DNA from 2 places in the Arthrobacter sp. JZ12 genome. Region 2 is predicted to be linked to the other one. Evidence: riboswitches for the same ligand, from Rfam matches in the RefSeq annotation. Region 2 holds a riboswitch; the other holds the start of a gene.
What was found. A riboswitch is a leader RNA that binds a small molecule or an ion and turns the genes downstream of it on or off. The one in region 2 is predicted to bind cyclic di-AMP.
Positions count from the first base shown of each region.

Region 1 (8,031 bases), 1.4 Mb from region 2:
GGGAGGGCCTCGCGAAGCCGGGCAACGGCGTCGTCGAACCGCTCCTCGGCGACTGCAGCGCCGAGCTCGGTGAGGGCCCCGGAACCCAACAGTCCCAGATGTCCCATCTCGGTAAGGATCCCCGGGACCAGTCGGGAGAAGCGGCGGCGCAGCCTCGGTCGTTCCCAGCACAGGCGTTCGAGCACGGGGGGAACGTCGAGGACGGCGGCGCGGCCGTCGTCGTACCCCACGGCCGACCCGGCCTCCGACCCGGCCGTGGTCAGGGCGAGTGCCGCGGCGAGGGTGCGACGGCGGACCGCCGGCGCGTCAGTTCGGGTCGCCTCCGACGACAGCGCGTTAATGGTGCTGCCGGTGCGGAGCTGACCGCCCACCAGGGCGGGAGCGCGTTCGGCATCAAGCCAGGCGTGCACCAGGCGGAGCCATTGTTCGTCGCGTTCGTGAGTGGGCCAGGCGGCGTCGGCAGCCATCCAGCGGGAACTGTCGGGATCCAGCACGATCAGCCGGGCAAGCGCTACCAGCTCCAGGAGCCAGACGACCTGTTCCCGCTCAACGCGGAGTTCATCGGCGAGGCGCCGCACCTCGCGCACCCCCACTCCGCCGGTCCGCAGCGTGGTGACCGGCCCGGCGGCGATCACGGTCAGGAGTTCCGTAACCAGCCGGAGCGTCTCAGCAAGCGCACCGTAGGCTGCGTTGTCCCGCAGGGTTGTGCGGACGCCGTCCAACTGCGGAGCGGGGGGAGTGACGGGCAGCGACCGGACCACCACGTTCCCGCGGGCGGCGCGACCAACTTCCCGCGGAAGCTCCACGTGATTGGCGTCCAGGCGGATCAGCAGGCCGCGTTCGAGCAGCCAGGAGATGGGCGTCGAGGCTCCTGAGGAAGCGACGGGGGCGGACCCGACGGGCGAACCCGCAAGCTTGTGCAGCAGGGCCAGTGCCTTCTCCGGTGCTGATTCGGCGACTGCAGGCCACAGATCCTCCAGCTGATCGGTCAGTACCTGTGCGGCTTCTGCTGCTGACGCCGTTTCCGGGATGGGGAGGCCGGAGGCCCGCAGGACCTCGAGTCCGGTCAGGAGGCGCTCCCCGTAATCGGGGTACTGCCGGGCCAAAGCCGTGAGCGGTCGCCCCAGGCCCGCCGGATATGGGCCGAGCGCATCAGCCACCGCCTCGAGCGGGAAATACGAGCGGCGGCTCCTCACCAACGGCCCGCTCCGGAGCAGGGCCAGCGCGTGCAACTCCTCGAGGTACGGTTCGATTGCGGCGGCAGTGGCCTGCGCGATGTCCTTCTTGAGAGTGGTTGCGGTGCTTCCGTCCGGCGCGTCCGGATCGGTGGCAACAACCACCGTTTCAAGAACCATCAACTGCGGGGCGGTGAGGGATTCCAAAGCCCGCTGGACACTCACCCGGGTGGAGGCGCGGGCGGCCAGGGCCGCGAAGTCAGGCACCGGAGGAAGCACAAGGTCAGGGCGCGCGGCTAGCAGCCTCCTGAGCTCGGCGTCGCTCCGGGAGGCCAGATCCTCGGCTAGGGCGCGGATAGCTGACACCGAATTAACGTTACTCGCACGCCCCTCTGGGCGCTGGTGGAAGGGTGGTTGCGCTTGCGCCGGTCAGCTGCGCCGGTAGCCGTGCCGGTCAGTAGCGCCGGTCAGTTCCGTCCTCGAAGGATCACACTGAGCACCACGTTAAGGAGCATCAGGAGGAAGCCCAGCGGTAGGAAGAAGTAGGCAGCCGTAACAAATCCAGGCCACGGTTCAGCACCCATCCAAGCGGACACAAGCACCGCCAACAGGGACAGCAGGCCCACCACCGCAAGCACGACGGCGGCAATCAACAGCACTTGTCGGAGCCGTTGGGCCTGCACCTGGCCAGGCGCCGGAGCATGGGTGTTCTCGCCGTCGGGAAGGGGATGGGGAAGCTGCGTCATGATGCTTCTAGCGTACAAGCACGCTGCCGGAGCCATCGGCGCCCGGTTCGCGGGTATCCTATTAGGGCAGACTTTTCCCTGTGCGCAGCATTTCAAGTCAGGTTCATGATTGGCCGTCGGTTCGCTGGCCAATCATGGCCGGTGCGGTATGGCCCGCGCGCGCACTCGCAGTTTCGAGAACGAGGTAATTACGTGCCTATCGGCAAGGTCAAGTGGTTCGACTCTGAGAAGGGCTTCGGCTTTCTGGCGACGGATGACGGCAAGGAAGTATTCCTGCATGCCTCCGCACTGCCGGCCGGAGTAACCGAGGTGAAGGTGGGCACCCGGCTGGAGTTCGGCGTCGCCGACGGCCGCAAGGGCCTGCAGGCGCTCTCGGCCCGTATTCTCGACGCGCAGCCTTCGGTTGTGAAAGCTACGCGGAAGAAGGCCGAAGACATGGCGGTCATTACCGAAGACCTCATCCGTCTCCTGGACGACGTATCGAACGGCCTGCGACGCGGGCGTTACCCCGACAAGGCGCACTCGGCCAAGGTTGCAGCAGTGCTGCGCGCCGTCGCGGACGACCTGGACGTCTAGTCCATGTCGGAATCCCCGGCAACCGAATCCCCGGCACCCGAATCCCCGGTAACCGAATCCCCGGCGACTGAGTCGCCGGCAACGGACGTGCAGGCAGCTGAATCATCCGCCGTGGAGATGATCGCTGCCCAGGTACCGGACGCGTCCGCGGTTGCCCTCGTGCGCCGTCGGGCACCCCGCAAGCCCTCAAAGCCCGACGCGGTCCTTGCGGCGGCTGTCGACGTCGCCCGCAAGGGCGTGCTGGAGATTGCCCGGGAGGCGGAGGTGGGAGACCACCTGGGTGCTGTTCCGGAAGCTGACCGCCTGGTGACCCATCGTTTCGCCGCGAGTGTGCCTGGTTATGCAGGGTGGCAGTGGTTCGCAACTCTCGCGAGGGTTCCTCGCGGGAAGGAAGCCACGGTGTGCGAGGTTGGGCTTCTGCCCTCCGCCGACTCCCTGCTTGCCCCCGACTGGGTTCCGTGGGCGGAGCGCGTGCGCCCTGAAGACACCGTGCAGGAAGACGCAGCTACCGAAGGTCCCACACAGGTGGATGCAGCTCGCGAGGATTCCTCTGAGCAGGACATTGCTCGCGACTACCCGGCTGAGGAGGGGAGTGACGTGGTTGACGCGGCGCCTTCTCCTGGGCTGGAAGAAGGAGGGACCGACGTCGTCAATAGCAGCGGTGACTCGGTCGACGAAGGTTTCACAAGCACTTCCGGAGGCGACTCCCCGGTTGCCTGATGTGTGGCGTAGTGCAGGAAGGATGGCGGCCTGATGGGCATGTTCCGCTCCCTGCACGTCCACAACTATCGGCTCTGGTTCATCGGGGCACTTATCTCCAACATCGGCACCTGGATGCAGCGAACTGCCCAGGACTGGCTGGTCTACGACATCCTCACGGACCAGAACGCCGCGGCCATGGGCGTTGTGATGGCGCTGCAGCTCGGGCCCCAGCTGTTCATTGCTCCGTTGGCGGGGCTGATTGCTGATTCCGTCGATCGCCGGAGGCTGCTGATCGCGACGCAGTCCGTGATGGCTGCCCTCGGCCTTGGGCTGGGGCTCCTGGTGGTGTTCGGGCTGGCCGAACTCTGGCATGTGTACGCCTTTGCGCTGGCGCTGGGGGTGGTGTCAGCGATCGATGCGCCGGCGCGCCAGGCGTTCGCCTCCGAACTGGTCCGGGACGAATTCCTGCCGAACGCGGTGGCGCTCAACAGCGCCTCCTTCAACGGAGCGCGCATGATCGGTCCGGCGGTGGCCGGCCTCCTGACAGCGGCAGTGGGTCCGGGCTGGGTGTTCCTGATCAACGCCGTGACCTTCGGGGCCATGATCTCCGTCCTTGGCGTCCTGAGGCGTAGTGAACTGCGCATTCTTGAGCGCTCCGCTCCCGGGCGTGGACGCATCCGGGCCGGCTTCAGCTACGTGCGCGGCCGACCGGACCTCATGATGGTGATGTTCGCCGTCTTCGTCGTGGGGACATTCGGCCTTAATTTTGCGGTGTATATCGCGGCGATGGCCCGTACCGAATTCAACACCGGGGCCGGCATTTTCGGCACCCTGTCCTCCATCATGGCTGTCGGCTCCGTTACCGGCGCGCTCCTCTCGGCCCGCCGGGAACGGCCCCGCCTGAGATTCGTGTTCGGTGCCGCCGGCGCCTTCGGAGCGGTCTGTATCCTGGCGGCGCTGGCGCCGTCCGTCTGGCTTTTCGGCCTGGCCCTGGTGCCGGTGGGGCTGTTCGCCCTGACCCTCATGACCAGCGCTAATGCTTACGTCCAGACCACGACCGCGCAAGAGATGCGAGGTAGGGTCATGGCCCTCTACTTCGCCATCTTCCTCGGCGGCACTCCGATCGGGGCGCCGATCGTCGGCTGGGTGACCAACGCGTATGGGCCGCGGTGGGGCCTGGCCGTCGCAGCGGCGTCGGGCCTTGTTGCCGCCGTCGCCGGACTGGCCTGGATCTGGCGGTCGCACCACGTGACCTTGAGGCTCGAGCGTTCCGCGCCGCGGCGGCTCAGGCTGACCCTGGCAGCCACGGCGCGGGATGTCTCACAGAGGAACAGCTAGCAGAGGAACGGCTAGGAGCGCTCCACCACGTAGTCGATGCACTGCAGCAGAGCCGAGACATCCTCGGGCTCGATGGCCACGAACGTGGCGATGCGCAGCTGGTTGCGCCCCAGCTTCCGGTAGGGCTCGACGTCGACAATGCCGTTAGCCCGGAGCGTCTTGGCAACTGCTGCGGCGTCGACGCTCTCATCGAAGTCGATCGTGGCGATGACATTGGAGCGGTCGGCGGCGTCCTTGACAAAGGGAGTAGCGACGGCGGATCCCTCGGCCCAGCTGTAGACGCGTCCGGCGGAATCGGCCGTACGCTCTGCTGCGAACTGCAGGCCGCCGTTGCTGTTCAGCCACTCGATCTGGGCGTTCAGGGTGACCAGTGTTGCAAGTGCGGGGGTGTTGTACGTCTGGTTAAGGCGCGAATTGTCGATCGCAGTCTGCAGGTCGAGGAAGTCCGGGATCCAGCGCTTGGAGGCCTTGACCGCGGCAGCGCGCTCGAGCGCTGCCGGAGAGAACAAGCCAAGCCATAGTCCGCCGTCGGAAGCGAAGTTCTTCTGGGGTGCGAAGTAATAGATGTCAGCTTGGGAGACATCGACATGGAGCCCGCCGGCAGCAGAGGTGGCGTCGATGGCTACGAGGGCGCCGTCGTCGGCTCCCGCCACCCGCTCAACGGGGGCGGCGACGCCGGTTGAGGTCTCATTCTGGGGCCAGGCGTAGAAGTCGACGCCCGACTCGGCCGTGGCGACCGGACGGGTGCCGGGCTCCGACTTGATAACCGTTGACTCACCGAGGAATGGAGCCTTCGAGGTCGCCGCCGCAAATTTGGAACCGAATTCCCCGAAAGAAAGGTGCTGCGCGCGCTCCTGGACCAGGCCGAACGAGGCCACATCCCAGAAAGCGGTGGAGCCGCCCACGCCCAGGACAACCTCGTAGCCTTCGGGAGGCTGGAAGAAGTCGAGCAGACCCGACCGTACCGACCCGACGAGGTTCTTGACCGGAGCCTGGCGGTGGGAAGTGCCCAAAAGTGCGCTGCCGGCCTGGGTCAGCGCCTCCAGCTGCTCTGCCCGGACCTTCGACGGGCCGGCGCCGAACCGTCCATCTTTGGGAAGCAGGTCGGTGGGAATGCGAATGTCGGTCGAAGTGCTCATCAATACTCCAGGACGGTGTACGGCGGTGGGTTCGAAAACCATTCTGCCCCAGCGCGCTGGGTAGGCGTCGCATTGTGACCGGTGCACAACCAGCAGGCAATCCCTCTGCCCGGTGCTACTGCCGGGATGGGTTAACCTTGTGGGGCGTAGGGATGACGACGACGGCCCACCCTTATAGCAGGCGGCCGCCGCACCGACGCTCAACCCGCACCAGTGCCAAGGAGCTGAACCCCGCATGACGGACCTCATCGATACAACCGAGATGTATCTGCGGACCATCCTTGAACTGGAAGAGGAGAACATCGTCGCGCTGCGGGCGCGCATCGCGGAGCGGCTTCGGCACTCAGGGCCCACCGTCTCCCAGACCGTTGGGCGGATGGAACGGGACGGTCTCGTTGTGGTCACGGGGGACCGGCACCTGGAGCTTACGGAGCTCGGCCGGCGGCGGGCCGTCGAAGTGATGCGCAAGCATCGCCTGGCCGAGCGGCTCCTGTCTGACGTAATCGGCCTCGATTGGGCCTACGTGCACGACGAAGCATGCCGCTGGGAACACGTGATGAGTGAGCGGGTCGAGAGGCGCCTGTACGAACTGCTGGGGCAGCCCACCCAGTCTCCGTACGGCAATCCAATCCCTGGACTGGAAGCAATCGGCGGTACGCCGCCCGAGGATTCTGCGCCGGGCACCAGCACCCTCACCGAAGCCATGCAGGCCTACTCTCCAGAGTCAACGGTCACGCTGGTGCGGCTGGCTGAACCCATTCAGGTGGATCCCGAGCTGCTGACCCAGCTGGATGAAGGGGGACTGCGTCCCGGTGCCACGCTGGCCCTGCAGGCGGTTGGTGACTACGTCTCGGTGCGCGTTCCGGGCGTGGAAGGTGCGCTTGAGTTGCCGCCCGAGGTGGCATCCCACGTCTTTGTGGCAGTTCAACATTCCGCGTAAATGTCTGCCTGCCCTGCAGATTGGACGCAGGATATCCACAGCAGGGTTACGAAATGATTACTTTTGAGCGGATCCGGTTATAGTTGAACACTGGCGCTGATACTTCAGCGTTACCTGGTTCGCACGCCTAACCCTGTCAGCGAGCCCAGTGTTGAACAGTATGGACAGGGGCGGAGGACCCACAACCGGTCATGGCCAGCCATGACCTTGGGGTGAAGTTCGGGAGCAGCCATCGCGCGGGTTCCGAACCGAGTTTTCTCATACTCGAATCCGACAGCTAACTTCGCAGGCATGAAATGAGAGAGGGTCTCTTTGTCTAGTACTGTTTCGGGGCGCCGCCGTGCCGACACCCCGGTCGCTGAAGTGCGGCCACGCGACGCCCACAGGCGGGAGCGGGCCCAGCGGCTTGCACAGTCTGTTGCGCTTCAAGCGCAGCCTTCGCCTTCCCCGGCTGTCACCATTCCGGCACCGCCGGCAGCAGCGCCCACTGCAGCTTGTGCTGCAGTTGCTCCGCCTGCTGTAGTCGCGCCTCCTGCGGCTGCTGCCGCGCCTGCGCCCGTTGCCGCTGCGATCCCGGTGTCCCGGCGTGCTGCCCGCGACGGCGCTACGACCGTTGCCTCATCGGTCCGCCCTCGGGATGGGCAGCGCAGCGAACGACGCCGTCGGGCCGCCATCGCGCGGAACGACCATTCCTTCACCGGCCTGAGTCAGAAAGTGGCGATTGCCGCCGCCGCATCAGGCATGGTGTTGACGGTGGCATTGCCCACGACGGCCGCTGTGGTCCCGTCGCAGGCTCAGGCGGTAGCTGCGCCCGTCGAAGCCGAGCAGGAAGTCCTTCAGCCGGTTCAGGCTGCTGAGGGCGCCGATATCTCGTTCGATCGCGCTGCCCTGCACGGCCGGTTCGATCCGGACGCCAAGCTTGCCGATATCGTCTCCGCTTCCGGCGGCAAGGTGGTCACGGCAGAGTCAAAGGGCTCGCTTGCCGCGCCGTTGGACAAGGTGGTCATGACTTCACCCTTCGGGAACCGTGTAAGCCCGATTACCGGTGCCGGTGAGATGCACACCGGTCAGGACATGAGCGAGGCCTGCGGAACCGCTGTGAAGGCAGCGGCGGCCGGTACGGTTACCTTCGTCGGCTGGCACCCCTACGGTGGCGGCAACCGGGTAGTTGTGAAGCACGCAAACGGCCTCGAGACCACCTACAACCACCTCGCGTCCATTGACGTGGCTGAAGGCCAGGTTGTGGAGCGCGGAGAGGCTATCGCCAGGGTCGGATCTACCGGTGCATCCACTGGCTGCCACCTACATTTCGAGGTCCTGGTTGACGGCAAGAACGTCGATCCGCTCGCTTGGCTGTGACCGTTCACAGCTTGTTCGTAACCATGAACACACCGTTCCGTGACCGGAATGTGACA
Region 1 is NZ_CP045246.1:481,043-489,073, forward strand. It holds gene GC088_RS02350 (helicase-associated domain-containing protein) at 1-1,541, opposite strand, end outside; gene GC088_RS02355 (hypothetical protein) at 1,643-1,921, opposite strand; gene GC088_RS02360 (cold-shock protein) at 2,114-2,497, shown strand; gene GC088_RS02365 (DUF3027 domain-containing protein) at 2,501-3,217, shown strand; gene GC088_RS02370 (MFS transporter) at 3,251-4,537, shown strand; gene serC (phosphoserine transaminase) at 4,549-5,676, opposite strand; gene GC088_RS02380 (iron-dependent transcriptional repressor DtxR) at 5,912-6,616, shown strand; cyclic di-AMP (ydaO/yuaA leader) riboswitch at 6,731-6,924, shown strand; gene GC088_RS02385 (M23 family metallopeptidase) at 6,929-7,975, shown strand.
Region 1: linked by a shared signal. The riboswitch ahead of GC088_RS02385 (M23 family metallopeptidase) and the one ahead of GC088_RS08770 (C40 family peptidase) in region 2 are both predicted to bind cyclic di-AMP.

Region 2 (8,031 bases):
CGGATGTCCGGGCAGCCTACCGCGCGCCTTACCGCACGGCATCGGACCGTCTGGGCATTGAACAGTTCGTCGCTGACATTCCGGCGGATCCAAGCCATCCGAGCTACCCGGAGCTTCGGGACATCGCCGAGGGCATCCGCGGCCTGGACGTCCCTGTCCTCATGCTGTGGGGCCCGGGTGACCCGATCTTCTCGGACACCTATCTGGAAGACCTCACCCGCCGGCTCCCCCAGGCAGACGTGCACCGCTTCGAAGGGGCTAGCCACCTTGTCGCCGAGGACCGCGATATCGCCGCGCCCGTGTTCACCTGGCTGGATGGGCAGGACGGGAACGACGACAACACCGCTGTGCGCGCAGCACGCGAGCCGTTCACTCCACTCTGGCAGAACGTCGAGGAACTTTGTGCGGGTGCGTCAGCTGACTCCCTAGCCATCGCAGACATGGACTCCACCGGCAGCGTGGCCCATTCCCTTTCCTGGTGGGAGTTTGATGAGCGCGTCCGGAAACTTGCGGGGGCGCTGCAGGGTATCGGTGTGCGGGCCGGTAGCCGCGTCAGCCTCATGGTTCCGCCGGGCGTCGACCTGACCGTCCTGATCTACGCGTGCCTCAGGTTGGGGGCCGTGATTGTCGTGGCCGATGCCGGATTGGGCGCGAAGGGACTCAGCCGTGCAGTGCGCGGAACGGTCCCTGAATTCTTCGTGGGTATCGACCGTGCGCTGGTCGCTGCCAGGGCCTTCGGCTGGCCCGGTGTACGCATCAGCGCTGGCGCACTGTCGCCTACGCGGGCACGGCTACTGGGTGTGAGGCACAGCCTGCAGGACCTCCTGTCCCACTCGATCCCCGTCAACGGTCCGGAACCCGCCCCGGATGCAGACGCCGCGATTCTCTTCACCTCGGGCTCCACCGGGCCGGCGAAGGGGGTTGTGTATACCCACCGCCAACTCTCGGCGATGAGGGACGTTCTCGCCGCTACGCTCAATCTTTCACCCGGAAGCGCACTGGTGGCTGGATTCGCACCGTTCGCGCTCCTGGGACCTGCGCTGGGCGCGTCCTCGGTCACACCGGATATGGACGTTACGGCTCCCCGCACTCTCACCGCCCAGGCGCTGTCCGACGCCGCCGCCGCGATCGAGGCGGGGGTAATCTTCGCGTCACCGGCTGCACTGCGTAACGTGCTGGCCACAGCGGACGCACTAAGCGCAGAAGGCAAGTCTGCGCTCGCAAGGGTGGAAGTTGTTCTGTCAGCCGGTGCGCCCATTCCCGTGGCTCTTCTTGATGAACTGCAGTCGCTGGTCCCGTCCGCTTCTCTCCACACGCCCTATGGCATGACGGAGGCGCTGCCCATCACGGACATCGATCTGGCCGGAATTCTTGAGGCGACGGCCGGGCGCACACACGGTGCGGGAAACGGTGTCTGCGTCGGCAAGCCGGTGCCGGGGGCAGAACTGACCATCAGCCCGCTCGACGTTTCCGGCGCGGCCGTCGGAGATCCGGTTACGACGGCGGGTGTCACGGGCGAAATCCTCGTACAGGCCGCGCATGTCAAGGATCGTTACCACCGGTTGTGGTTGACCGAACGCGAGTCCTCCCGCACGGCCGGCTGGCACCGCACCGGTGACGTCGGTCACTTGGATGCGGAGGGCCGGCTTTGGGTGGAGGGCCGGCTGGCCCATGTGATCACCGCGGCCTCGGGCATTGTGACGCCGGTTGGGCCGGAGCAGGCGATCGAGCAACTTCGGTCCGTGCGCCAGGCCGCCGTTGTCGGTGTCGGCCCGCACGGCACTCAGGCGGTGGTCGCCGTCGTCGTACCCGAAGGAGGAAAGGCGGCTGCGGGGCTCGCGCCGACCGGAATCACGCTGGAAGTCCGCGCAGCAGCCCGCACCATGGGAGTGGACCTGGCTGCGGTCCTCACGCTTCCGGAACTGCCTACCGACATTCGGCACAATGCGAAGATCGATCGCGCGAGGGTCGCGCAGTGGGCTGGGCGACGCCTGTCCGGGCAACGGGGCGGCCGGCCGTGAAGGTTCTGGTGACCGGAGCCAGCGGGATGCTGGGCGGAGCTGTGGCAGCGCTGATGGTCGGCCGGAGTTACTCGGTGCGCACTTTCCAGCGGCGGGGCTCCAGGGTCGCGGGCGCGCAGGATGTCTTCGGCGACCTCACCGATCCTGCGGCGGTTGAACAGGCAGTGGCAGGCGTTGACGGCATCATCCATCTGGCAGCGAAAGTTTCCTTCTCCGGCGAGGAGAACGAGTTCCACCGGGTCAATGTGCTGGGTACCGCCTCGCTGCTGGAAGCTGCACGCGCAGCCGGAGCACAGCGCTTCATTTATGTCTCGTCGCCATCAGTGGCTCACGTCGGCAGATCTCTGGCCGGTGCCGGTGCAGAGCCGGCAGATCCGCACGGTGCCCGCGGCGCCTATGCCCGCACCAAGGCGCAGGCCGAGCGGCTTGCCCTCACGGCTGACGATGGACGGATGGCCGTGGCAGCGATTCGTCCGCACGTTGTCTGGGGGCCCGGCGATACCCAGTTGGTTGAACGTGTGATTGCGCGTGCCCACGCGGGCAGGCTGCCCTTACTGTCCGGCGGGACTGCAATGGTGGATACAACATACGTGGACAACGCCGCCTCCGCGATTGCAGCCGCGTACGAGCGTATCGAACACATCCGCGGGCTTGCCCTGGTGGTCACCAACGGGGAACCCCGACCCATCGGTGAGCTTCTGGCGCGCATCTGCGCTGCCGGAGGTGCACCCGAGCCGCGTTGGTCCATTCCCGGTTGGCTGGGAAGGGCGGCCGGCAGCGTTGTGGAGACTCTGTGGCGCCGCTCCACGGCCGACGGCGAGCCTCCCATGACGCGGTTCCTTGCCGAACAACTTTCTACGGCGCATTGGTTCGATCAGCGCCGTACCAGGGAGCTCCTGAATTGGACCCCGGAGGTCGGTCTCGATGAGGGCTTCAAGCGGCTTGCGGCGCACTATGGAAACACTCGCTGATCAATTCTTCAGCGGGAACGCAAAAGGGAGAACCGGATGACCGGTTCTCCCTTTTACGTTGGAGCTGGGCTGCGGGATCGGCGTGAACCCTTCGCTGCTGCCTAGAGGCGCACGAAGAAGGCGCCCGGCAGGTCAGTCAGCGGGTGCTGCATGGTCAGGTTTGCACCATTCATGCCGCTGCTGATTACCTGGCCGCCGCCGGCGTAGACAGCAACGTGTCCACCGGTGATGACGAGATCGCCCGGTGCCGGAGTGCTGACGCGCTGGCCGTAGTTGGCGAACTGCAGCGGACCAAGGTCGCCGACCGGCTTGCCGGCTGCAGCCATGGCGATCTCCACCAGCCGGGTGCAGTCCTGGATTGCACCGGCCGCGAGCTGCGCACGGGCCGAAGCCAGTACCGCGCCGCCGATTCCGCTCGATGCGCCGTCAGCGACGGTGATCTTGGTGGACGATGCGGTGGTGATGCCCATGGTGCTGGTCTCTGCAGGAGCAGGGGCCGGTGCCGGAGCAGGGGCGGGCGCCGGAGCAGGGGCCGGTGCCGGAGCAGCAGCCGGTGCCGGAGCAGCAGCCGGAGCCGGAGCAGCGGCGGCGCTGCCGGACAGGCTGATTACCTGGCCGGGGTAGATGATGGAGTCCCAGCCCAGTCCGTTAGCAGCGAAAACTGCTTCCAGGCTGACACCGTAGTTCGCCGCAATGGCGCCCAGAGTGTCCCCCGGCTTCACGGTGTGGGTCGGTGCACCGGCAGCGGGTGCTGCAGGTGCGGGGGCGGGGGCAGCAGGTGCTGCTACCTGGACGCTGGTGTCGGCAGCCTGGACGGCTGCGGTGGTGGTGGTGCCTGCGCTGGCGGGCAGCGCTGCTCCGAAAAGGATTCCGGATGCTGCAACCATGACGGCTGCGGGACGGCCAACGGTTCCGGCGGACGAGCTGACAGCGTTGGAAACGAGCTTCAGCTTGCTGGGCGGAGTTGCACGGTGGCGCGCGACATGACGGTTCTTAGACAAAGGAATAGCCTCTCCCAATGCCTGCGGAGTTAGCTGTCGGATTCGGATGGGAGCCACCCGGACGTCTGCGGCATCAAGCCGGTACGTCTTCACCCCTAGGACTTCTTGCGAAGCCCGCTATCTGGTTCCCCCGCTCCTGCCGGTATGTCTAGCGAACGGACCCTCCGGCAGCGACAGGATTAGGCAATCAGCCGGAAGGGAGCCGGGCTGGTGAACCCGGCGTGTCCATAACGTTACATTCTTCGCGTCGAAAAGTCACATTTCGATCACGGGCCGGGCGCCCCTGCGCCCGGCCCGGAATCGTCCGCGCTAGTCAGACCTGAATGTTTCTGCTGGTCAGACCTATATTTTGTATTCGTCCTGGGCGGTTTCACCGGTGGAGTTATCGCCGCCTCGGTGCATGGCGGACTGCGCCTTCTTAAGGGCTTCCGTTGCCTGCGCCTGCACCTCGGGAGCCTTTGCCTTGACGGCCTCGGTAGCGCCGCTGACTTTGTCCTGCACCTTTGGGTTGTTCCAAAGCTCGTTCGCCTTGACCTTGATCTGTTCGTAGCTTGCACGACCAGCCCGGGCGCCCAGAACGTAGCCCGCTGCCATACCTGCCGCAAACACCAACTTGTTCTTCATTGCCATTCTCCTGTCGTGTCGACTTACTCAGAAGTCGAATCTAGTCAGGGTGCTTACTTTTGTCACGTCCGCGCACTCACCAACGGCCATTTCGGGGTCGTGGTTGGCAGCGGGGGCACGTGTAGGACGACCGGTTCATGAAGGTGTCGCGGCGGATCTGGGAGACCCGTCCATCCTCTGCACAGCGCAGGCACGGCTGGTTTTCGCGTCCATAGGCGTTGAGGGATCGTGCGAAGTAGCCCGAAGCGCCGTTGACGTTCACATACAGAGAGTCGAAGCTGGTTCCTCCGGCCTCGAGTGCGCGCACCATAACATCGCGGCACGCATCCACAAGCCGGGTCGCTTCCGGGCGGCGGAGCGTCTCAGTCGGCCGGGCGTAGTGCAGCCTGGCAGCCCAAAGGGACTCGTCCGCATATATGTTCCCGATTCCGGAGATCAGGCTTTGATCGAGAAGTGCACGCTTGATTCCGGTACGTCGGGAGCGAAGCCGTCGATAGAACTCCTCGAACGAAAACGCCGGATCCAGTGGATCCCGGGCGATATGCGCGGCCTCAACCGGCACCACGGGTTCCGGATTCTCACCTAGCCCGCCCGGCCGCCCGTCGGCAGTGGGGACCATGGAAGTCACGAACAGTCCGCCGAAAATCCGCTGGTCGACGAATCGCAATTCTTCGGGAAGCCGCTGGGCGGCATCAGTGGCGGAAGACAGGACCAGTCGCACTTTCAGGTGTTTTTCATCCGGTTGCCCGGCGTCCTCTACAAGCAGCTGTCCGCTCATTCCAAGGTGGGCCATGAGCGCCACCGGCTCACGTGCTGGCGGCGCACCCGGTTCGAGGGAGGGAGATTCGCCTACTGCGGCAGCAGCATCGTCGTCGGGAACTGCGAGCGGCAGCCAAAGAAACTTGCCACGCCGCACTGCGTCCGCCACGCGCGCGCCGACCAGGTTTCCGCGAAAGTCCTCCACCCCGAGCGCGTGCCGCCGGATGGAGCGTTGGTCGAGGACCTCAACGGATTCGATCCGCCGGCCGCGCACCCACCGCGCAAGACCACGGCGGACAACCTCCACCTCGGGAAGTTCCGGCATTGAAATCCCCGAACTTCAGGAAGGGTTGACGGAGGAATCGGACCCCACGCCGGCGGAGGCAGCCGACTTGTCAGCGCCGTCGGCCTGCAGCAGCTTCCAGGAGGCCGCAGCTGCCTCCTGCTCGGCTTCCTTCTTGGAACGACCGGACCCGGAACCGTAGGTATTGCCGCCGATGGTCAGTACCGCTTCGAATCGACGGTCGTGATCCGGGCCGTAACCGGTCACGCGGTAGTCAATGACCCCCATGCGTTGCGCAGCGGCGATCTCCTGAATACTTGTCTTCCAGTCGGTGCCTGCCCCGAGTGCTGCCGCGTCCTTGAGGACCGGCCCGATGATGCGCATGACTAGGCAACGGGCAGTTTCCATGCCGTTGCTGAGATAAGTGGCGCCGATGATGGCTTCCATGGTGTCGGCAAGGATGGAGGACTTGTCCCAACCGTTGGTCAGCTTTTCGCCCTGGCCCAGTAGGATGTGCGGACCGAGCCCCAGCCCCCGCGCCACGGACGCCAGAGCGCGCGTGCTGACGACTGCGGACCTCCGTTTGGCCAGCTCCCCCTCGGAGAGCTCAGGATTATCCCGGTAGAGGGCATCCGTTATGGACAGCCCCAACACAGCGTCCCCGAGGAATTCCAGGCGCTCGTTGGTGGGAATGCCGCCCTGCTCGTAGGCGTAGGAGCGGTGAGTCAGGGCAAGACGAAGCGTCTCGGCGTCAATACTGACACCGAGACGCTTCAAAAGGTCTTCAGAACTTTCCACGCAGGCGACGCTTTCGCGATTTCTGCTGCCGGTGCCTGACATGGCACCACCAGCAATCTAGACGTCGGCTACCTTGCGGCCCTTGTACTCAAGGAACAGCGCGGTACCTGCGGAGTCGGTTACAACCTTGGCCTGATGGGCAAGGCTGTAGGTGACGCGACCGTTCTCCACCGTCTTCACCAGCTTGGGAGCAACAGCCTTCCACTGGGAACGGCGTGCACGCGTATTCGAGCGGGACATCTTCCGCTTGGGAACAGCCACGACTAACTCTCTTCTCTCTCGTCTAACTCTGTCTTTGCTTCTGGTTCCGCCACCTGGGGGTCAGCGGCCGTGCCGGCCAACCCTGCCAGAGCAGCCCAGCGGGGGTCAAGGACCTCGTGCTGGTGTCCCGGGTGATCCTCGAGGCGCGCACCACACTCGGCGCACAACCCGGGGCAATCCTCCCGGCATACCGGCTGGAACGGCAGTGAGGTCACCACCGCGTCCCGCAGCACAGGTTCGAGATCGACGGAGTCGTTCTCCACCATGCGCTGCACGTCCTCCTCTTCATCCTCCGCCAACTCAGGGGCGTCGTAGTAGAAGAGTTCCTGCACATCGACGCTGCTGCCGTACGCGATCGGATCGAGGCATCGACCGCATTCGCCGGATACTTCGACGTCAACGGTTCCCGATACCAGGATCCCTTCATGCACGGCCTCGAACCTCAGATCCAACTCCATGTCGGAGCCTTCCTGAACGCCGATGAGCGCCACACCAAAATCCTTCGGTGCGGGCACATGTTCTTCGACTGTCCGCATACTTCCCGGGCTACGCCCGAGGTCCCTGACACTAAAGACCAGGGGCGAACTGAGATCGCTCTTAATGGGAACTCCTGTAGAACACGTGACCGACGAACCATCTTAGCGTGAAAGCAACCTCCACCCCAAACCGGACGCGGGTTGCATTACCACTGGGCAGGACGGAATGTGCCCGTTCCTGCCAGCATAGCCGGAACGGGCACATCTACCGTCCCGGGCCGGCTATATGCTTGCAAGCGTGTCGGCCCGCAATCGTTTCGTCGGACCCCTCACCCGAGTGGTGAGCCGGGCGGTCCGCGCCGGGGCCATCACCGCCGTCGTGCTCGCGGTAACCGGCTGCGGTGGCACCCAGCCAACGACGGCGGGAGCCGAACTTCACGTCTATGCTGCAGCCTCCCTGAGGAAGCCCTTTGAGGACATTGCCCGCGAGTTCGAATCAGTTCACCCGGGAACAACAGTTCAACTGAATCTCGCCGGGTCGTCTGAACTGGCTACGCAGATCATCGCTGGTGCTCCCGCTGACGTCTTTGCTTCGGCCGACCAGTCCACCATGGCACGGGTAGCCGACGAGGGCCTTGTGGCAGCGCCCGCCCGCGCGTTCGCCACCAACTTCCTGACCATCGCAGTGGCACCGGGGAACCCCCTGGGAATCGATTCGCTGAAGTCACTGACTGATCCGGACATCGCGGTGGTGCTCTGTGCCGAGCAGGTTCCGTGCGGGGCTGCTGCGGCGAGGGCACAGAACGCCGCCGGCGTAGACATCCAACCCGTCAGCGA
Region 2 is NZ_CP045246.1:1,890,057-1,898,087, forward strand. It holds gene GC088_RS08760 (alpha/beta fold hydrolase) at 1-2,021, shown strand, start outside; gene GC088_RS08765 (NAD-dependent epimerase/dehydratase family protein) at 2,018-2,992, shown strand; gene GC088_RS08770 (C40 family peptidase) at 3,094-3,993, opposite strand; cyclic di-AMP (ydaO/yuaA leader) riboswitch at 3,998-4,189, opposite strand; gene GC088_RS08775 (YtxH domain-containing protein) at 4,336-4,617, opposite strand; gene mutM (bifunctional DNA-formamidopyrimidine glycosylase/DNA-(apurinic or apyrimidinic site) lyase) at 4,694-5,701, opposite strand; gene rnc (ribonuclease III) at 5,717-6,457, opposite strand; gene rpmF (50S ribosomal protein L32) at 6,515-6,718, opposite strand; gene GC088_RS08795 (YceD family protein) at 6,721-7,254, opposite strand; gene modA (molybdate ABC transporter substrate-binding protein) at 7,493-8,031, shown strand, end outside.